One region of the Staphylococcus lutrae genome, then DNA from elsewhere that is predicted to be linked to it. Evidence: a T-box and tRNA genes for the amino acid it is inferred to sense, from the RefSeq annotation. Region 1 holds a T-box; the other holds one or more tRNA genes.
The links. A T-box is a leader RNA that pairs with one kind of tRNA and senses whether it is charged. The one in region 1 lies ahead of leuS (leucine--tRNA ligase), so its partner is inferred to be a tRNA-Leu.
Positions count from the first base shown of each region.

Region 2: it has a tRNA-Leu gene. The T-box ahead of leuS (leucine--tRNA ligase) is inferred to sense a tRNA for this amino acid. The anticodon was not compared.

Region 1 is NZ_CP020773.1:224,621-235,765, forward strand. Features, by position in the region: gene ltrA (group II intron reverse transcriptase/maturase) at 1-572, opposite strand, end outside; gene B5P37_RS01070 (rhodanese-like domain-containing protein) at 1,184-1,495, opposite strand; gene leuS (leucine--tRNA ligase) at 1,523-3,934, opposite strand; T-box leader at 3,985-4,167, opposite strand; gene B5P37_RS01080 (MDR family MFS transporter) at 4,245-5,426, opposite strand; gene mnmL (tRNA modification radical SAM protein MnmL/YtqA) at 5,574-6,527, shown strand; gene mnmM (tRNA 5-(aminomethyl)-2-thiouridylate-methyltransferase MnmM) at 6,524-7,087, shown strand; gene B5P37_RS01095 (transcriptional regulator, SarA/Rot family) at 7,219-7,629, opposite strand; gene B5P37_RS01100 (L-lactate dehydrogenase) at 7,990-8,940, opposite strand; gene B5P37_RS01105 (alpha/beta fold hydrolase) at 9,099-9,923, opposite strand; gene B5P37_RS01110 (hypothetical protein) at 10,406-10,738, opposite strand.
Region 2 is NZ_CP020773.1:1,495,773-1,506,917, forward strand. Features, by position in the region: gene ftsH (ATP-dependent zinc metalloprotease FtsH) at 1-1,553, shown strand, start outside; gene hslO (Hsp33 family molecular chaperone HslO) at 1,830-2,714, shown strand; gene cysK (cysteine synthase A) at 2,896-3,825, shown strand; gene folP (dihydropteroate synthase) at 4,137-4,928, shown strand; gene folB (dihydroneopterin aldolase) at 4,918-5,289, shown strand; gene folK (2-amino-4-hydroxy-6-hydroxymethyldihydropteridine diphosphokinase) at 5,282-5,767, shown strand; gene dusB (tRNA dihydrouridine synthase DusB) at 5,812-6,804, shown strand; gene lysS (lysine--tRNA ligase) at 6,827-8,314, shown strand; rRNA gene rrf (5S ribosomal RNA) at 8,942-9,056, shown strand; tRNA gene B5P37_RS06900 (tRNA-Val) at 9,067-9,142, shown strand; tRNA gene B5P37_RS06905 (tRNA-Thr) at 9,144-9,219, shown strand; tRNA gene B5P37_RS06910 (tRNA-Lys) at 9,226-9,298, shown strand; tRNA gene B5P37_RS06915 (tRNA-Gly) at 9,317-9,391, shown strand; tRNA gene B5P37_RS06920 (tRNA-Leu) at 9,399-9,484, shown strand; tRNA gene B5P37_RS06925 (tRNA-Arg) at 9,498-9,574, shown strand; tRNA gene B5P37_RS06930 (tRNA-Pro) at 9,589-9,662, shown strand; tRNA gene B5P37_RS06935 (tRNA-Ala) at 9,678-9,753, shown strand; rRNA gene B5P37_RS06940 (16S ribosomal RNA) at 9,887-11,145, shown strand, end outside.

The DNA.
Region 1 (11,145 bases):
CTTTCTGCGACTTCGCCAGATAGGTCAATGGCACCGACTTGTAAGCTTCTACGGATAAATGTGGAAATTGACTTATCTTGAACATGACGTTCGAACAAATACATGAGCTTATCATGATTCAACATGTCAAAGCACTGTTTCAAGTCACAATCTACGGCTATTTTATAACCTTCTTCATAGTAGGCAGCACATTGCTTAAGTGCTGTTCCTGTGCTACGATTAGGTCTGAAACCGTGGCTATGATTTGAGAATGTTCGGTCGATGCCAGGTTCAATCACTTGTTTAATCGCTTGTTGTATCACTCTGTCTCTAGCGACAGGAATACCAAGCACACGCATTTTCCCATTTGGTTTGGGAATCTCAACTTTTCGGACTGCTTGGGGTTTGTATGACCCATCAAGCAGTTTTTGTTTTATCTGTGAAAAGTATTGCGCAAAGTGAGCATTCAGTTCACTGACTTTCATGCCGTCAATTCCAGGAGCTCCATTATTCTTCTTAACCTTCTTGATTGCTTTTTCTATGTTGTGTGGTCTTACAACAAGCGCCATCAAAGATGGAGACTTACGATACATTTCTTTCATTTCACCTAAGATTTACTATACACACTTATGTATTCTTTTTCGTTCCACTACTTATCCTTCCATAAGCTGCCGGTTTCCCGTATTCTGTACGTCGTAAATCTGTAACCTCCAATCTTTACTTTGTATTGAATATTGTTCGGTCCTTCGGTACATTTTCCCTACTATGACTTCTGCTGACTTCTCATCATTCGTTGTTACTACGTTTCTATGGAAACGCTAATGAGACCTCCCCGGGTAAGGTGTAACCACTTTCCACTCATGCCACCGTATCATTTACGCTATAGAACTCGGGTAGTATTGGACTTTATCTTGTTAAGCAGATTCATCCATTCTATAACGCCTTAGTATGATATTTCTGTTCGTCAGTGCGAGTGTTTGCGTCCGACTTCCTTCAGATTCCACCTCACGATGGACACCCTTGTCATTCGCTAACAGTTCCTACTACCAAGCCTGTAACGGACTTTCACCGTCAAGTTGTTACCCATGCCGGGCGCACTTAAAAAGCCGTATGAAAGATCAACTCAAATCTTTCATACGGCTTACTTATCATGACACCGTTTACGATATTCGCAAATTCATGGGTCATTCGTTACATTCAATTGCTAGATTCGCTTATATTCCAAACCTTCGTCACCCCAGGCGTGCATGCCACCTTCTACATTGACTGCATCAATCCCATTTTCATTCAAAAACGTCACGACCTTAGCGCTTCTCACTCCACCTGCACATACAATATAATACGTCGTGTTTGGATTGAAATCATCTACACGTTGAGGAATTTCATTCATTGGAATATGTTCTGCATCAGGAATCATTCCCATCGCCACTTCATCATCTTCACGTACATCAATGATATGGGTTGGCTCTGAGCTTAAAACACGTTGCTTCAATTCATCTACACTGATCTCTTTCAATTGTCCTCTCCCCTTTATCTGTATGATTTATTTCGCAACAATATTCACTAATTTCTGAGGTACTGCAATCACTTTCTTAATTTCTTTACCCTCAATTGCAGATTTTATATTGTCATTTTTCAATGCAATGGTTTCCATTTCTGCCGGAGTCGTTTCTTTTGGAATCTCAATTTTGGCACGAAGCTTACCATTGACTTGAATGACAATTTCCACAATATCTTCTTCTAATAGCGCTGGATCAAAGCTTGGCCAAGGTTCAAATGTAATCGTTGTGTCGTGACCCAAAATAGACCACAGTTCTTCGCCAAGATGTGGCGCAATGGGTGCCAACATTTTCACGAAACCTTCTGCGTAAGCTCTGGAAATTTGATTCGCTTTATAGCTTTCATTAATGAAGACCATTAATTGACTAATTGCCGTATTAAAATTAAGCGATTCGAAATCCTCTGTCACTTTTTTTACAGTTTGATGATACACCGTCTGTAATGCTGGTGTGTCAACATCCACCACCTTGTCCACGAGACCACCGTTCTCATTGACAAATAGTCGCCAAACGCGATCCAAGAAACGACGTGAACCATCTAAACCATTCTCACTCCAAGCGATTGATGCATCCAAAGGTCCCATGAACATCTCATATAAACGTAATGTATCCGCACCATGAGAACGAATAATATCATCAGGATTGACAACGTTACCTTTGGATTTACTCATTTTCTCGTTACCTTCACCTAAAATCATACCTTGATTAAATAATTTTTGGAAAGGCTCTGGTGTGGGAACAATCCCTAAATCAAAGAGGACCTTATGCCAAAAACGAGCATATAATAAATGTAATACCGCGTGTTCAACGCCACCGATATAAAGATCAACGGGCAGCCAATGCTTAAGCTTTTCAGGATCTGCTAACATTTGATCATTTTTAGGATCAATATAACGTAAATAATACCAACAGCTTCCAGCCCATTGTGGCATCGTATTCGTTTCTCTACGCCCTTTCATCCCGGTTTCTGGATCGACGACGTTGACAAATGAATCAATGTTCGCTAATGGAGATTCTCCAGTTCCAGATGGTTTGATTTCATCAGTTTTAGGTAATAATAACGGCAATTCATTTTCAGGAACTGTCGTCATTGAACCATCTTCCCAATGAATAATAGGAATCGGTTCACCCCAATAACGTTGGCGGCTGAAGAGCCAATCTCGTAATTTGTAATTGACTTGTTTCTCCCCTAATCCTTTTTCTTCCAATAACGCGATTGCTTTAACAACCGCTTCTTTATTTTGAAGTCCATTGAGTTCGCCTGAATGAATGTGTGGACCATCACCTGTGAAATAAGGTGTATCATCATCATGAGCGATGACTGATACGACTGGGAGATCGAATGTCTTCGCAAATTCATAGTCTCTTTCATCATGCCCCGGTACCGCCATAACAGCACCTGTACCGTATGAAGAAAGCACATAGTCTGCAATCCAAATCGGCACTTGTTCACCCGAAAACGGATGTATCGCATATGCCCCTGAAAAGACACCTGTTTTTTCTTTCGCTAAATCTGTACGTTCCAAGTCTGATTTTTTAGCCGCTTCTTGTTGGTATTGTTTCACGATATCCGCTTGCTCAGCCGATACAAATTGATCGACCAATGCATGCTCAGGACTGACGACGAGGAAAGTTGCGCCATATATCGTATCTGGACGTGTCGTAAAAACTTCAATCGACGCATCCATTCCTTCAACGTTAAACGTCACTTTTGCCCCTTCCGAGCGACCAATCCAATTCCGTTGCATATCTTTAATAGATTCAGGCCAATCTAAAGTCTCTAAATCTTCCAACAAACGATCGGCATATTCAGTAATTTTAAGTACCCATTGTTTCATAGGCCGGCGCACAACAGGATGTCCCCCGCGTTCTGATACGCCATCGATGACTTCTTCATTAGATAAAACTGTGCCTAATGCTTCACACCAATTGACAGGAATTTCGTCAATATAGGCTAATCCTTTTTTGTACAGTTGGATAAAAATCCATTGTGTCCATTTATAATAATCTGGATCTGTCGTACTGACCTCGCGATCCCAATCGTAACTAAAACCTAATTCTTGTATTTGACGCTTAAATGTTTGAATATTACGCTTTGTAAACTCAGCAGGGTCGTTCCCCGTATCCAATGCATATTGCTCGGCTGGAAGACCAAAGGCATCCCAGCCCATTGGATGTAAAACATTGTATCCTTGCATTCTTTTATAACGAGATAAGATGTCCGTTGCAGTATATCCTTCTGGATGACCCACGTGCAACCCTGCACCAGAGGGATAAGGGAACATATCTAATGCATAAAATTTCTTTTGGCCAATATGATCCTCTGTTTTAAAAGTTTTATTTTCTAACCAATACGTTTGCCACTTCTTTTCGATTTCTTGATGTTTATAATTCACAACTTCATCCTCCTACCTCATAAAAAAACATCTCTAACTATTCGTATTTGGCTAGGGACGACGATTGCCGCGGTACCACCCTCATTCACTCAAAAAGTGCACTTCATTCTAAATAGTAAGAGATGTCATTTATTTTTGTCATAATTTGGTAAGTTCGCTTAGTGTCTTTCGTTAGTTTCCACCACCACTAACTCTCTGTAGAAATACGTCCTAAACTACTACTCCAGCTTCGTTTGAATTCATGTTTCATACGTAATCATTTACTATAATATGCAATTTAATTCAAAGATGCAAGCCTCATTTATTAGATTTAATGATACAGGGTTTTGGGATCGAGCTTTTTATCGTATATTGTTAAAAACAGCATTGCAATAACAAGCAACCCTATCATCGATAAAAACATCACTTGCATGTCATATAAATCTACTAATATCCCGCCCACTAAAGGTCCAAATGCTTTTCCTACAGTTGAAGCGGAGTTGATAATCCCCTGGTAAACACCTTCTCTTCCTTTAGGCGCTAACAAATTGGCGATTGTAGGTACAGCTGGCCACACAAACATTTCTGCAAATGTCATGATGACCATTCCTACAACAAAAATTGAAAACGACGTTGCAAAACTCGTTACAAAAAACGACAAAATAAAAACAACAAGTCCAAAATATAGTTGTAATTTTAGCTGTCCTTTAAAGCGCTGTATGATTGGAGAAATCAAAGGTTGTCCAACTAAAATCAACACGCCATTCACCGTCCAAAGCAAACTATATTGACTCATCGAAATCCCAATGCTTTGTGTAAATGAAGCAATTGTCGTTTGCCACTGAACATACGCAACCCAACATAACGCGAACATCACACAAAGTAATAATAATGCATTAAAATGGGTTTTGTTTTGGACACGACCTACGTTTTCAAGCACTTCTTGTTGTTTAACCGTTGCATGATAATCCATGTTAAAATGAAATATAGCAATAATGAAAAAAACGACATACATTGCTAAATTAGCCATAAATATATAATTAAAACTAAGTTCTGCGACAAAACCACCTAAAGCGGCTCCAACTGCAACTCCGATATTTTGGGCTAAATATATGGCATTGAACGTTTGTCTACCGCCTTGAGGCCACACTGCGCCTGCCATAGCATAAATAGCAGGGACAATCATTCCCCCGCCAAATCCTAACACGATTAACCAAATGGCATACCAAGGCCAACCGTGGAGGATATTTAATAATACTGTTGCACATAAGCTGATCAACGTGCCTAACAGAATGGTACGATACCCTCCAAGCTTATCGAATAATGAACCGCCTAATAGATTCCCGGCAATCATACCAAATGAATTGACCATTAAAACGAGTCCCGCCGTACTCAATGATTTCCCCAACACTTCATTCATATAAATCGTGTTAAGTGGCCATAAAAAGCTTGCACCTGTAATATTGATTGCCATTCCAATGACTAGCCACCGTATTTCTTTCGGCATACGCATTGATGTCACTCTCCTTTTTCTCTCTAGGACACACTATAACACGATATTGATGAAATATGTTAAAATCTTCAAATACTGTTTAAGAACACGGTATAATACGCTATGATTAATACAGTTAAAATTAAGAATGTTGAAAGGAAGATTGTGATGGGGTGTTATTTTCCATACGCTTTTGAAGAAAAACGATATCACACGTTAAATTATCATCTGAAAAATAAATTTGGTCGTAAAATTTTCAAAGTAGCATTAGATGGCGGGTTTGATTGTCCAAATAGAGATGGTACTGTGGCTCATGGGGGATGTACGTTTTGTTCGGCAGCTGGGAGCGGCGATTTTGCTGGAAATCGTGCAGATTCTATCGATGTACAATTTAAAGAAATAAAAACAAAAATGCATGAAAAATGGCAAGAAGGTCAATACATTGCTTATTTTCAAGCATTTACGAATACACATGCGCCTGTCGCAGTCTTGCGCGAAAAATTTGAAGCGGCATTAAAACAGCCAGGTGTTGTAGGTCTCTCAATTGGAACACGTCCAGATTGCTTACCTGATGACGTTGTAGAGTATTTAGCAGAATTAAATCAACGCACTTATTTGTGGGTCGAATTAGGGTTGCAGACCATTCACCAAAAGACTTCAGATCTTATCAATCGTGCGCATGATATGACTTGTTATTATGAGGGAGTCGCTAAATTACGCCAACATCACATCAATGTTTGTACACATATTATCAATGGTCTCCCTGGTGAAGATGAGCAAATGATGATGGAAACAGCTCAAGCGGTTGCAAGTATGGATGTTCAAGGCATAAAAATTCATCTACTTCACCTATTAAAAGGGACACCAATGATGAAACAATATGAAAAAGGACAACTTGAATTTATGACACGCGCACAATATGTCAATCTCGTTTGCAATCAACTTGAGCAACTTCCACCAGAGATGATTGTCCACCGAATTACTGGTGATGGGCCGATAGACTTAATGGTGGGTCCGATGTGGAGTGTTAACAAATGGGAAATTTTAAATGAAATTGATGCTGAACTCACACGCCGCGGTACCGTCCAAGGGCAATATTTCGAAGCGCAGGTCACGCGATGATTGTTTCACGCATCTTACCCTTTGCCAAATCACTCATTCGTAGCCACGTCGCAGCTGATAGTGTAGTTATCGATGCAACATGCGGAAATGGACATGATACGCTTTTTTTAGCTAAACTTGTCCCACATGGTCATGTTTATGGGTGTGACATTCAAGCTGACGCCATTTCTCATACGCAAGAAAAAGTACAATCATTTGATCATGTAACACTCTTTCAAGTCGGTCATGAAGATATCATTGCTCATATCCCAGAAAGTCATCGCAATCAGATTCATGCTGCCATTTTTAATCTCGGCTACTTGCCTAAAGGAAATAAACGCATTGTGACACATGCGTCCACCACTATCACAGCCATTGAACGGATTTTTGAGGTCCTTCAACCCGAAGGCATCATTGTACTGGTGGTTTACCCTGGACATGAAGAAGGTGCAATAGAAAGTCGCGCACTGATCGACTATTTGTCCACTTTTGATCAACAGCTTGGACATGTGATTAAATATGAATTTATCAATCAGCAAAACCAACCCCCTTATGTTGTTGCTATCGAAAAACGTGCATAAATTGAAACCCAATAGTTAAACCAGCGTTACACATTTTTCAGTGAATCGCTGGTTTAATTTATGCCTGTTCTATTTTTATCTGTTAAGACGGTGTCATTCTTTAAACAATCACGCATTTGTTCTTCCTTGACCTACAAGTCACAACCATGAATAATGGAATTCAATAACGCTTGTAGATGTGCTTCTCGGCTCTCAATCTCTATACATGTAAAGTTAATTAACTGTTGCTTATCACTGACTTTGTTCTCGTTAAAATGAATAATCACTGTTCGCTCATCATCGGACGGTCTTTCTTTGATAATCCATTTCTTTTCTACTAAATTATTGTATGTTCTCGTCCGCTTATACGTTTTAACTTTTACATAATCATCCATTTCTTTGAGCGTCATTGATCCTTTATCCCAAAGCGTTAGTAAAATTAAAAATTCTTCTTTTCCTAATTGAAATTGGTCCTCTATTGCATTAAAAATTGCCTCTACTTCTTTTTGTAATTGATCGAGTAATATGATATCACTCACATTATAATTTTTATTTTCAGCCATAATTAGCCTCCATTCTTATCCTACCTATCCTTTAAAGATACCCTTAAAATCAAAATCCAATCCTATTTAATATAATTGTAATATTTTGTCGTTTTTAAATTTGAATGCTCGTCATTTATTCATATTAAAAAACTCATTCTTTTATCACATTGGTTTACCATAATCAATATATTTAAAACAATCATCCACCAATGTCGAACTGTTTTAAACAATCCAATTCCTGATTGATCAACGCTTCTATTTAAACAATCCCACTAAACCACAAAAAAGCTAGGTTGCATAACGCAAATCCCTAGCTTTTTAATACAGTGGCACGATTCAGATATACCGTTTTCTTATTTACTTACCTGAAATAAATTTTTACAGTAAGTGTGAGATTGAATCTTGCATCTCTTTTAAAATATGCACTGATTTATTAAATTTTTCTGTTTCATCTTCATTTAGAGGCGTTTCAATAATACGTGTTGCACCTTCAGCATTGATTAAAGTCGGCACGCCTGTATACACCCCTTCGTGTCCGTATTCACCTTCTAAATAACTCGAAACAGTCAATACGACATTTTGATTTTTTAAAATCGCTTTTGATATATGCATAAGCCCCATTGCAATACCATAATATGTTGCACCTTTAGCTTTAATAATGTCATATGCTGCATCACGTGTTTTTACATAAATTTCTTCGATGAGGTGCTCACGTTCTGGATCATTTTTCAATTGATCGTAAATCGATACACCTGCAATTGACGCGCTCGACCAAACCGGAACTTCAGAATCACCATGTTCTCCGATAATATTCGCATGTACACTACTTGGCGCAACATCAAATGCCTCACCGAGCAGATGTCTAAATCGTGCTGTATCTAATATTGTGCCTGAACCAATAACTTTATGTTTCGGTAAGCCAGAGTATTTTAAAGTCACGTACGTTAAAATATCTACAGGATTTGCTGCCACTAAAAAGATACCATCAAAGCCGCTCGCCATAATGGATGAGATAATTTCTCGATATATCTTCGCATTCTTTTCTACTAAATCTAGACGCGTTTCTCCAACTTTTTGAGGGGCACCCGCACAAATCACAACTAAATCAGCATCTTTACAATCTGAGTATTCTCCTGCTGAAACTCTTACCGGCGATTCTGCGTATGGTGCGCCGTGGTTTAAATCTAAAACATCACCCAACACTTTGTCTTTATTGATATCAATAATCACGAGTTCATCCGCTACACCTTGGCTAACCATTGTAAAAGCATAGCTTGCTCCAACTGCGCCATTACCGACTAATACTACTTTATTGCCTTTATTCTTCATTGAAAAACACTCTCCTACTATGCCGTATTTGGTAGAAATTAATTGCTTGTGATTCTTTTCACATTTATAATTTAACATGTTTTCAAATGTCTTTCAATCATAAATTTTTAATTTCCCAAATTTCCAATAACGAGGTGCGCAGCATGTAGAAAACTTCGCTATCTCAAGCTATTTGCATCATCAATGACATATCCCGCTGCAAAGACATTATTATTTAAAAAGCTCAAAACATAGCGCATTACCGCTTCACGTTCAGGTTCATTATGAATTTCATGTTCAAGATCTTGCCACGCCTTAAAGTATACCTCTTCAAATCGCAATTTTTGAAGTAGTTCACGTGTTACGGTTGTATCAGTGATCTTATCCTCCGTGCCATACATAATGCACATCGGTTTAGGCGTTAACCGGTCAAGGTGATCGGCCGTTTCTTTCATCGTTCGAATGATTTCTTTGTACCAATGATAACTTACTTTTTTCAACATCATTGGATCATTTTCCATTTCTTCAAGCACTTCAGGATGACGTGTCAGATGTGCGGGTTCAATTCCTAAATCAAATTTCGCGCCTTTTGAAATATCACCAACATTTGAAGTTAAAAAGTGTTTGCGTGTTTTGTAATTTTTTTGGAACGCTAATAGAGGCGAGATAAGGACGACCCCTTCAACGTCTAGGTTGACTTTCTCCAACAAATTAACACAGATTAATCCGCCCAAGCCCACACCAATGATAAAAGTAGGCAAATGGTACGCTTCGGCAATTTCCATCCACTCCAATACACGTTCCTGATATAGTTCAAAGTGCTCAATTTGTCCTTTATGCATACGTGAAGTCTGACCTTGACCTGGCAAGTCTCCCATTATAACGTGGTAGCCATTACGTTTTAAATGTGTAATGACAAAGGCATATCGCCCTGTATGTTCCAACATGTTGTGTACAATGACGACAACACCTTTCGCTTCACCCTCAGTTTCCCATTTCCACATCATGCATTATCCTTTCTCATTCTATATATTCTTATTTTCATTATATCGTGAGTTGTCTTAAAAGTGCGACTATAAACATCAAAAAAATGGCGTCAAATTTGAAATGTCGTATCGCTCAAGTATGAATCGCCATCATCACATTAACGTTGCCAATAATGTGCATTTGAACACCTTGTGATCTATGCGATGGGTATTTATTGCAACGACAATCAGCGAGATGAAAGTGCACATTCGTAAATCTTGCACCATTGATGTATCGTTTTCACCGATGAACGTAGTCAAATTGACTAATTTGGCAGATGTTAAGTGCACTTTAAAATGATGTTCTTTTTCCTAACGTCAAGATTTTACCCCTGTCTAGCAATCGAGACAGGCTCGTTGATAGACAGGGGCACTTTGAATCATTTTATATTTAATTGCTTTTTCAAAACTGTACTTTTATACCGATAGCTTTAAAAACAACTTTTTGACCATTGCTTCACTTAAACGAGTTTAAATGTTTTACGAACAAATTTGAATCGTAAAATTAAAATCGTTAACAATAGCTCATAAAAAGTAGGGAAAAATTTGGCAACAATCAATCCCATTAACTGTCCCAACAACGTGCCATCGCCTTGAGATGCATTAAACTGAGCTACAATTCCAGCATCAACGAGATTCAATCCTATGATTAAGACGACCACTGGCCATGTTTTTTTCGTGACAACACCAACAATCAATCCCAATATAACGAGTAGCAAAAGTTCAAAAACAAAATACTGGACAAACGTATCTAACGACGTCCCAAATATATAGAATGCTAAATCTCTAAACATTGCTTATCTCCCTTAATATAGATTTACATTTATTTTAACACGCGTGTATTTCCAATCATTTAAAGATTTTATTAAGATTTCTGCGCAACAATTTACAAAAAATTAACAAATAATGCGCGATTTACATCACTTCAGCAACTCTTCACACAGACTTCATGTTAACTTGACATCAATATGTTAGATTATGCTTAACAAAACCATTTAGCAAGGAGTATATTATGAAAATTATCATTAAATGTATGGTATGTATTTTACTTCTACTCAGTGCGCCATTAATGACTGCTATTGCTCAAGAACCTATTGCGACGAATACTCAAAAATAAATAAATTCATCTTCACATTTAGTTCAAATTAACATGATACATTACCTATATAAAAATATATTTTTTAATGTGAAAACGTTTTCC
Region 2 (11,145 bases), 1.3 Mb from region 1:
ATAAAAAATTCAAGCAAATGGGATCTCGTATTCCGAAAGGGGTCTTGTTGGTTGGACCACCAGGGACAGGGAAAACCTTACTTGCACGTGCTGTTGCAGGTGAAGCCGGTGTGCCATTTTTCTCAATCAGTGGTTCAGACTTTGTTGAAATGTTTGTCGGTGTTGGTGCGAGCCGTGTCCGTGATTTATTCGAAAATGCGAAGAAAAATGCGCCGTGTATCATTTTTATAGATGAGATCGATGCTGTAGGTCGCCAGCGTGGTGCGGGTGTCGGTGGCGGTCATGATGAACGTGAGCAAACATTGAACCAACTTCTTGTAGAGATGGATGGTTTTGGTGAAAATGAAGGTATTATCATGATTGCTGCAACGAACCGTCCAGACATCTTGGACCCTGCCTTATTACGTCCAGGTCGATTTGACCGTCAAATTCAAGTTGGACGTCCAGATGTGACAGGTCGTGAAGCAATTTTACATGTTCATGCTAAAAATAAACCTTTAGATGAGACAATAGACCTTAAAGCGATTGCACAACGTACGCCTGGTTTCTCAGGTGCCGATTTGGAAAACTTATTAAACGAAGCGTCATTAATTGCAGCGCGTAGTGGTAAGAAAAAAATCGACATGCGTGATATTGAAGAAGCAACCGATCGTGTCATTGCCGGTCCAGCTAAAAAATCTCGTGTTATTTCTGACAAAGAACGTAACATTGTCGCTCATCACGAAGCAGGTCATACGATTATTGGTATGGTGCTTGATGAAGCAGAAGTGGTACACAAAGTGACGATTGTTCCACGAGGTCAAGCCGGCGGTTACGCAATGATGTTGCCGAAACAAGATCGTTTCTTAATGACAGAGCCAGAATTGCTCGATAAAATTTGTGGCTTGCTTGGTGGACGTGTTGCAGAAGATATCATCTTTAATGAAGTGTCGACAGGTGCTTCGAATGACTTTGAGCGTGCGACACAAATTGCACGTGATATGGTGACGAAATACGGTATGAGTAAAAAACTTGGACCGTTACAATTTTCACATGGTGGCGGACAAGTCTTTTTAGGTAAAGATATGTCTGGTGAGCCGGAATATTCTGGTCAAATCGCATTTGAAATTGATAAAGAAGTACAACGTATCGTCAAAGAACAATATGAACGTTGTAAACAAATCTTATTGGAACATGAATCACAATTACGATTAATTGCAGAGACACTATTAACAGAAGAAACATTAGTTGCTGAACAAATTCAGTCATTATTCCATGAAGGGCATTTGCCAGAAGTGAATTATGATGAAGCTAAAGTGGTGAATCATTCAGAAAATGAAGCATTTAAAGATGGCAAATTTGGTAAGTCTTATGATGACATTCGACGCGAGCAAGAAGCGTTGACAGAACGTGCAAACCGTGGTCAATCTGAACGTCGTCAGGAGGCACCATCGAAAGATGATTCGTCTGAAGGGCATGAAGAATCAAAACAAGAGGAACAAAATGATACAACAGGTTTTGAGCAAGGGCCAAACATTGAACGCCCAGGTGACGACCCATCACCACGTCAATAGGCATTGAGCAAAAGGACTTTTCTTGAAAGTAATCGACTTTTAGGAAAGGTCCTTTTCTCATGGAATGTTAGGCATCACCGATCACGTCACTAACGTGTAAACGCTAAAAACCGCGATGACTCAATTGTGCCAATCGTATGCAAGGCATTTTAGTTGAGTCCGCATTAACTAACGCGTATGATGATGCAAAGTAGAGAACGCATAGATGGAACTTCAAAATCTTTGCTATCCATCAATATGATTACTTTAAGGGATTTTAAGGAGTGAGCTAGAAAAATGACACATGATTATTTAGTGAAAGCACTCGCCTTTAATGGCGAAATTCGCGCATATAGCGTCAATTCAACCGAAACGATTCAGGAAGCGCAAACAAGGCACTACACATGGCCGACAGCCTCTGCAGCATTAGGTAGAACGATGACAGCCACTGTGATGATGGGTGCCATGTTAAAAGGAGACCAAAAGTTAACAGTGACAGTTGATGGCGATGGTCCTATTGGAAGAATTATTGCAGACGCAGATGCGACAGGTAAAGTACGCGGCTATGTCACACAGCCACAAACACACTTCCCATTAAACGAACAAGGCAAACTCGATGTGCGACGGGCGGTAGGAACAAGCGGTGCCATCAACGTAGTCAAAGACATTGGCCTACGTGATTACTATACGGGAAGTAGCCCTATTATTTCTGGGGAGCTAGGCGAGGATTTTACGTACTATTTTGCCAACAGCGAACAAGTGCCTTCATCAGTAGGGGTGGGGGTTTTAGTGAATCCGGACAACTCAATTAAAGCGGCTGGAGGATTTGTGATTCAAGTGATGCCAGGGGCTAAAGAAGAAACGATTGATCGTTTGGAAGCGGCAATTAAGTCGATGAAACCAGTATCTACTTTAATTGCAGAAGGACTGACGCCAGAAGAAATGTTGCAAACGATTTTAGGCGAAGAGAACGTGACAGTTTTAGAAACGATGCCCGTCGCATTTGAATGTCAATGTAGCTATGACAAGTTTTTAAATGCAATCAAAGGTTTAGGGGAAGCAGAGATTGAAGATATGATCGCAAAAGATCACGGTGCAGAAGCGGAATGTCATTTCTGTCGCTCACGTTATCATTTTTCTGAAGAGGCGCTTCAATCCTTGCTGACTGAAACGACATCTTAAAAGGATTGCGTGTATGGGGCGGTCATGACGATTTATGATGTTTTTGTTGATATTAAGAAACAAAAATATAGGATTAAGATTAGTGATTTACTTTTGTTGACATATAAATAGTGGTACACTTAAGATATCCGATACAAAAACTATGTGTTATCAAAATATATGAAAAGTGAGGCTGATGATGATGGTCAGAAAACCCGTAGAGAACATTACTGAAATAATTGGTCAAACCCCCGTAGTCAAGTTACGTCACCAAGCAGGTGAAGATGCAGCAGATATCTATGTGAAATTGGAATATCAAAATCCAGGAGGTTCAGTTAAAGATCGTATTGCATTGGCGATGATTGAACAAGCTGAAAAAGATGGAAAAATCAAGCCGGGCGATACGATTGTTGAGCCTACATCAGGTAACACAGGAATTGGGCTTGCGTTTGTATGTGCGGCGAAAGGCTACAAAGCGGTATTCACTATGCCTGAAACAATGAGTATGGAACGTCGCAACTTATTAAAAGCGTATGGTGCGGAATTAGTGCTCACACCTGGAGCAGAAGCGATGAAAGGTGCCATTAAAAAAGCAAAAGAACTCAAAGAGAAATACGGTTATTTTGAGCCACAACAATTCGAAAACCCTGCCAATCCACGCGTGCATGAATTGACGACAGGTCCAGAACTCGTCGAACAATTCAAAGGCCGTACCATCGATGCCTTTTTAGCAGGTGTTGGTACAGGGGGGACGCTTTCTGGTGCAGGTAAAGTCTTGAAAGAAAAGTATCCAGAGATTCAAATTGTAGCGATTGAGCCAGAAGATTCGCCGGTACTTAGTGGTGGTGAACCAGGACCGCATAAATTGCAAGGTTTAGGTGCTGGATTTATTCCGGGTACATTGAACACAGAGATTTATGATGAAATCATTAAAGTCGGTAACGAGGTTGCGATGGAAACATCACGTCGTGTAGCAAAAGAAGAAGGGATTCTCGGTGGTATTTCTTCAGGTGCTGCAATTTATGCTGCGATTCAAAAAGCAAAAGAATTAGGTAAAGGTAAGACGGTTGTAACAGTCTTGCCAAGTAATGGTGAGCGTTACTTATCAACGCCATTGTACAACTTCGAGTAAATGTGATAAAGATTGAGAAAAAGCAGGATTGTGAAAGGAATTTCGCAGTCCGGCTTTTTCAATTTATAGAGAGATTTAAGCCAACGCCGATACATTTGAGGCGAGCGCGTTCGTCTACGGTCTAGAGCTGCTCGCCATATGTCTTTTGAGTTGAAACGTATTTTAATCCATGTGTCTCGTATTCTCAAATGCGTCATAGGGCAAATCACTCAATATGTGTCCTCTTAATACCTTATTGAATGAAATTTGTTATAATATAGCTATTCTATAGTGGATGTGTAGGGGAAATGAAATGGAAAGGAAGACGATACATGCCACAAACACAAATTATGGGTATTTTAAATGTCACACCTGATTCATTTTCAGACGGCGGCCAATTTAATGAAGTGACGAAAGCAGTTGCGCATGCGACACAAATGGTTGAACAAGGTGCACATATTATTGATGTCGGGGGTGTGTCAACACGCCCTGGTCATGAAGAAGTAACAGTAGAAGAAGAGTTGGCACGGGTTATTCCGGTGGTCAGAGCGCTTCAACATTTAAATGTCACGATTTCTGTAGATACTTTTCGCAGTGAAGTGGCAGAAGCGGCACTTGAAGCAGGGGCGAGAATGATTAATGATCAGTGGGCAGGTCTCTATGATCCACGCATATTTGAAGTCGTTGCACGTTACGATGCGGAATTGATTTTAATGCATAACGGTGACGGTACGCGGGATATGCCCGTCATGGATGAGATGCTTGTATTATTGTTAAAGCAAGCAACTAAAGCAATACGGGCTGGGGTTGCACAATCACGAATTTGGTTAGATCCCGGCATCGGATTTGCTAAAACTCGTGAAGAAGAACAAGAAGCGATGTCTCGATTGGATGAATTGGTGGCAACAGGGTATAAAGTCCTATTGGCAACAAGTCGTAAGCGTTTCATCAAATGGTTGCTCGGTGGAGATAATAAAATTGATGAGCGCGATGAAGCTACCGCAGCCACAACTGCATACGGCATTATGAAAGGCGTACATGGCGTGCGTGTCCATAATGTCTTAATGAATGCACGTCTCGCGCGAGCAATGGATGCATTGAAAGGATACGAAGATGAAAGATAAAATATTTTTACAAGGACTCGAATTTTACGCTTATCACGGTGCACTTGCTGCTGAAAATGAAATTGGACAAATTTTTACGGTTGATGTTGAAATGAAAGTCGATTTACGTGAAGCTGGGAAATCAGATCGTGTAGAGGATACCGTACATTATGGTGAAGTTTATGAAGATATCAAAGCAATCATGCACGATGCAGCAGTTCAATTGTTGGAACATCTCGCGGAACGTATTGCAATACGTATAAATTCACACTATAATCGTGTAATGGAAACGAAAGTGAGAATCACAAAAAAAAATCCGCCTATTCCTGGTCATTATGAAGGGGTCGGTGTAGAGATTGTGAGGGTGAGTCATCATGATTGATGCATATTTAGGTTTAGGAAGTAATATCGGTGATCGTGAAGCACAGTTGAAACAAGCCGTTGCGTTATTAGACGCGCACGATGCAATTCATGTTGTCTCAGTGTCTCCCGTTTACGAAACCAAACCGGTGGGCTATACAGAACAACCTGATTTTTTGAATTTATGTGTACACATTCAAACAGAACTGCCCGCTCATGCATTACTTGAAGTCGCCTTGAAAACGGAGGCCGAATTACATCGCGTACGCAAAGAGCGATGGGGCCCGCGTACGATGGATATCGATATTTTGTTGTACGGTGATGCAATGATTGAAGACGAAGATTTAATCGTTCCACATCCACGCATGACTGAACGTGCTTTTGTCATGATTCCATTGAATGACATCGCTACAAACGTCATTGAACCGCATTCAGGCCAAACCATTCAACAACTCGTCCCACATGATGATACAGTAGTGAAATATAAAGAAACATTATGATGAAACAAAGTGACTGACTTTGAAAACATTGGAGGAATTTTGAAATGTGGAAAATTGGAGACGTTGAAATTGAAAACAGAGTCGTCCTTGCACCGATGGCAGGGGTATGTAACTCTGCGTTTCGACTCACCGTTAAAGAGTTCGGTGCAGGGCTCGTATGTGCTGAAATGGTGAGTGACAAAGCGATTCTATTCAACAACCCGAAAACAATGAAAATGCTTTATATAGATGAAAATGAGCGCCCGTTATCACTGCAAATTTTCGGAGGAGAAAAAGAGACGTTGGTTGAAGCAGCTGAATACGTCGATAAAAATACAACAGCGGACATTATTGATATTAACATGGGGTGTCCGGTTTCAAAAATTATTAAATGTGAAGCGGGTGCCCGCTGGTTACTCGATCCGAACAAGATCTATGAAATGGTATCAGCTGTGACAGAACGTGTGAGTAAGCCTGTCACATGCAAGATGCGCATTGGTTGGGATGAAAATCACATTTTTGCAGTTGAAAATGCAAAAGCAGCTGAACGTGCAGGTGCTGCGGCGATTTCGCTACATGGCCGGACACGTGTACAAATGTATGAAGGTAAGGCGGATTGGGATATCATTCGTCAAGTGAAGGAAGCTGTGAATATTCCAGTCATTGGTAACGGTGATGTAACGAGCCCTGAACTTGCTGAAAAGATGCTGCGAGAAACAGGGGTCGATGCGGTCATGATTGGACGCGAGGCATTAGGTAATCCATGGATGATTTATCGTACGGTTCATTATTTAGAAACTGGTGAACTGATAGACGAACTACAGATTGATGAAAAAATTGAAATTGCATTACTACATTTGAATCGCCTTGTTGATTTAAAAGGCGAGAAAGTCGGCGTCATGGAAATGAGAAAACATGCGTCTTGGTACTTGAAAGGTGTCAGAGGAAATGGCACAGCACGTAAAGCGTTAAATCAGGCAGAAACTTTAGCGGAAATGACTGAAATTTTAACGCAATTTCGTGATGAACGAATGGAAAAGCAAAAACTAGAAGTATAGGAAATGAAAAGGAGAGTTAAGGATGACTGAAGAAATGAATGACCAAATGCTGGTCCGTCGACAAAAATTACAAGAGTTGAGAGATTTAGGCATTGACCCATTTGGTGAAAAATTTGTACGTACGGGGAATGCAGAAGCTTTAAAAGCTGAATGGGACGCATACACAAAAGAAGAACTTGCTGATAAAGAAGCGGAAAGTCATACGGTGATTGCAGGTCGTATTATGACAAAACGTGGTAAAGGTAAAGCGGGATTTGCACACATTAAAGATTTATCAGGTCAAATCCAAATTTACGTCCGCAAAGATCAAGTCGGTGATGACGCTTTTAATATTTGGTCAAGTGCCGATTTAGGCGATATTGTCGGCGTCGAAGGGGTTATGTTTAAGACAAATACAGGCGAGTTATCCGTTAAAGCAAAGGCATTCAAACTTCTTTCTAAAGCATTGCGCCCGTTACCGGATAAGCATCATGGCTTACAGGATATTGAGCAACGCTACCGCCAACGCTACCTTGACTTAATTACGAACGAAGAAAGTACACAAACATTTATCAATCGTAGTCGCATTCTTCAAGAGATGCGCACATATCTGAACGAAAAAGGCTTTTTAGAAGTTGAAACGCCAATGATGCACCAAATTGCAGGTGGCGCAGCGGCACGTCCGTTCGTCACACATCACAATGCTTTAGATGCCACACTCTATATGCGTATTGCGATCGAATTGCATCTGAAACGACTCATCGTCGGGGGCTTGGAGAAAGTTTATGAAATTGGACGTGTCTTCCGTAATGAAGGTGTATCGACGCGACATAATCCAGAGTTTACGATGATTGAATTGTATGAAGCTTATGCGGATTACAAAGATATCATGGCGTTAACAGAAGCGCTTGTTGCACATATTGCGCGTCGTGTCCTAGGCACAACGACAGTTCAATATGGTGATGCAACCATTGATTTAGAGCCGCAATGGCGCAGATTGCATATGGTCGATGCTGTTAAAGAAGTCACAGGGGTCGATTTTTATGAAGTGAAGTCTGACGAAGAAGCGCATGAATTGGCAAAAGCACACGGTATTGAGGTCGATGGCAACATGAAGTATGGTCATGTTTTAAATGAATTCTTTGAACAAAAAGTCGAAGAAACATTAATTCAACCGACATTTATCTATGGTCATCCCATTGAAATTTCTCCGTTAGCTAAGAAAAATCCTGAAGATCCACGTTTTACAGATCGATTTGAGTTATTTATTGTGGGTCGTGAACATGCGAATGCATTTACAGAGTTGAATGACCCAATTGATCAACGTGCACGTTTTGAAGCACAATTAATTGAAAAAGAACAAGGCAATGACGAGGCACATGAAATGGATGAAGATTTCATTGAAGCATTGGAATATGGGATGCCTCCAACTGGTGGACTCGGTATTGGTGTCGACCGTTTAGTGATGCTATTAACGAACTCACCTTCTATTCGTGATGTCTTATTATTCCCGTATATGCGTCAAAAATAAATTGTCGCGTTCTAATGATAGAAACATATGATTCACGCATGAATGAATGATAATTTTAATAAACGTAAACCGTACGCATGATGTAGGGTTTACGTTTATTAAATAACGACGAAAAGTATTAACGACTCGGATGAGATTTTGAAAGGGGATTGAAAGAAGTAGCACACGCATTTTGCAGATGCTTAACGAAATTTGTAGACGAATATCGGTATCGCATGCGTGTTATTCAATCAGTGTTCCGCTTGAGTATGACGGTACATGAAAGAGACAATTTTTATTGTTCTGATTTCTACAGACGTTTGATTCAAGAAATCATCGGAGCGATGCATGAGGTTGATTTTCCAATTCCAACACGAAGATAAGAGGTTGTTGATGCAGTCGAAGAATAACAATATGAAGCTTTGAACAGAGGATAATAAATAAATATAAAAAACACTAAAAAATCAGTTGACTTTGTTGATAGAATTGAGTATTATATAAAAGTCGTCAAATTAAGTGGCAAACAAATTTAAAGTACTTGTAAAAAACTTAAACAAAGTGTAAAATTAACTATTGAAAAGTTTTCACAAAGCGGGTATTATAAAAAGGTACTCAACAAGAGTTGAATAAAAATTAAAAAACAATTTGTCTGGTGACTATGGCAAAGAGGTCACACCTGTTCCCATGCCGAACACAGAAGTTAAGCTCTTTAGCGCTGATGGTAGTTGGACTTACGTTCCGCGAGAGTAGGACGTTGCCAGGCATATTATAATGGAGAATTAGCTCAGCTGGGAGAGCATCTGCCTTACAAGCAGAGGGTCGGCGGTTCGAACCCGTCATTCTCCACCATGCCGGCCTAGCTCAATTGGTAGAGCAACTGACTTGTAATCAGTAGGTTGGGGGTTCAAGTCCTCTGGCCGGCACCATTTAATGAGCCATTAGCTCAGTTGGTAGAGCATCTGACTTTTAATCAGAGGGTCAGAGGTTCGAATCCTCTATGGCTCATCATTTGAATATGATTGAGCAGAAGTAGTTCAGCGGTAGAATACGACCTTGCCAAGGTCGGGGTCGCGGGTTCGAATCCCGTCTTCTGCTCCATTATTTTGCCGGGGTGGCGGAACTGGCAGACGCACAGGACTTAAAATCCTGCGGTGAGAGATCACCGTACCGGTTCGATTCCGGTCCTCGGCATCAATACGTTTCAGCGCCCGTAGCTCAATTGGATAGAGCGTTTGACTACGGATCAAAAGGTTATGGGTTCGACTCCTATCGGGCGCGCCATTTAATTTAAATAACGGGAAGTAGCTCAGCTTGGTAGAGCACTTGGTTTGGGACCAAGGGGTCGCAGGTTCAAATCCTGTCTTCCCGACTTTTCTAAAAATATGGGGGCTTAGCTCAGCTGGGAGAGCGCCTGCTTTGCACGCAGGAGGTCAGCGGTTCGATCCCGCTAGTCTCCACCATTATTTTTTAATATGAACATTGAAAACTGAATGACAATATGTCAACGTTAATTCCGATAATTTTGAGTACTTCAACAGTACTTTCGAGAGTGATTGACTTAAACAATCAATGAGCTATATCAAGCTTACTTCTTTTATGGAGAGTTTGATCCTGGCTCAGGATGAACGCTGGCGGCGTGCCTAATACATGCAAGTCGAGCGAACAGATGAGGAGCTTGCTCCTTTGACGTTAGCGGCGGACGGGTGAGTAACACGTGGGTAACCTACCTATAAGACTGGAATAACTCCGGGAAACCGGGGCTAATGCCGGATAATATGTTGAACCGCATGGTTCAACAGTGAAAGACGGTTTTGCTGTCACTTATAGATGGACCCGCGCCGTATTAGCTAGTTGGTGAGGTAACGGCTCACCAAGGCGACGATACGTAGCCGACCTGAGAGGGTGATCGGCCACACTGGAACTGAGACACGGTCCAGACTCCTACGGGAGGCAGCAGTAGGGAATCTTCCGCAATGGGCGAAAGCCTGACGGAGCAACGCCGCGTGAGTGATGAAGGTCTTCGGATCGTAAAGCTCTGTTGTTAGGGAAGAACACATGTGTAAGTCACTATGCACATCTTGACGGTACCTAACCAGAAAGCCACGGCTAACTACGTGCCAGCAGCCGCGGTAATACGTAGGTGGCAAGCGTTATCCGGAATTATTGGGCGTAAAGCGCGCGTAGGCGGTTTTTTAAGTCTGATGTGAAAGCCCACGGCTCAACCGTGGAGGGTCATTGGAAACTGGAAAACTTGAGTGCAGAAGAGGAAAGTGGAATTCCATGTGTAGCGGTGAAATGCGCAGAGATATGGAGGAACACCAGTGGCGAAGGCGGCTTTCTGGTCTGTAACTGACGCTGATGTGCGAAAGCGTGGGGATCAAACAGGATTAGATACCCTGGTAGTCCACGCCGTAAACGATGAGTGCTAAGTGTTAGGGGGTTTCCGCCCCTTAGTGCTGCAGCTAACGCATTAAGCACTCCGCCTGGGGAGTACGGTCGCAAGACTGAAACTCAAAGGAATTGACGGGGACCCGCACAAGCGGTGGAGCATGTGGTTTAATTCGAAGCAACGCGAAGAACCTTACCAAATCTTGACATCCTTTGACCGCTCTAGAGATAGATTTTTCCTCTTCGGAGGACAAAGTGACAGGTGGTGCATGGTTGTCGTCAGCTCGTGTCGTGAGATGTTGGGTTAAGTCCCGCAACGAGCGCAACCCTTGAACTTAGTTGCCATCATTCAGTTGGGCACTCTAAGTTGACTGCCGGTGACAAACCGGAGGAAGGTGGGGATGACGTCAAATCATCATGCCCCTTATGATTTGGGCTACACACGTGCTACAATGGACAATACA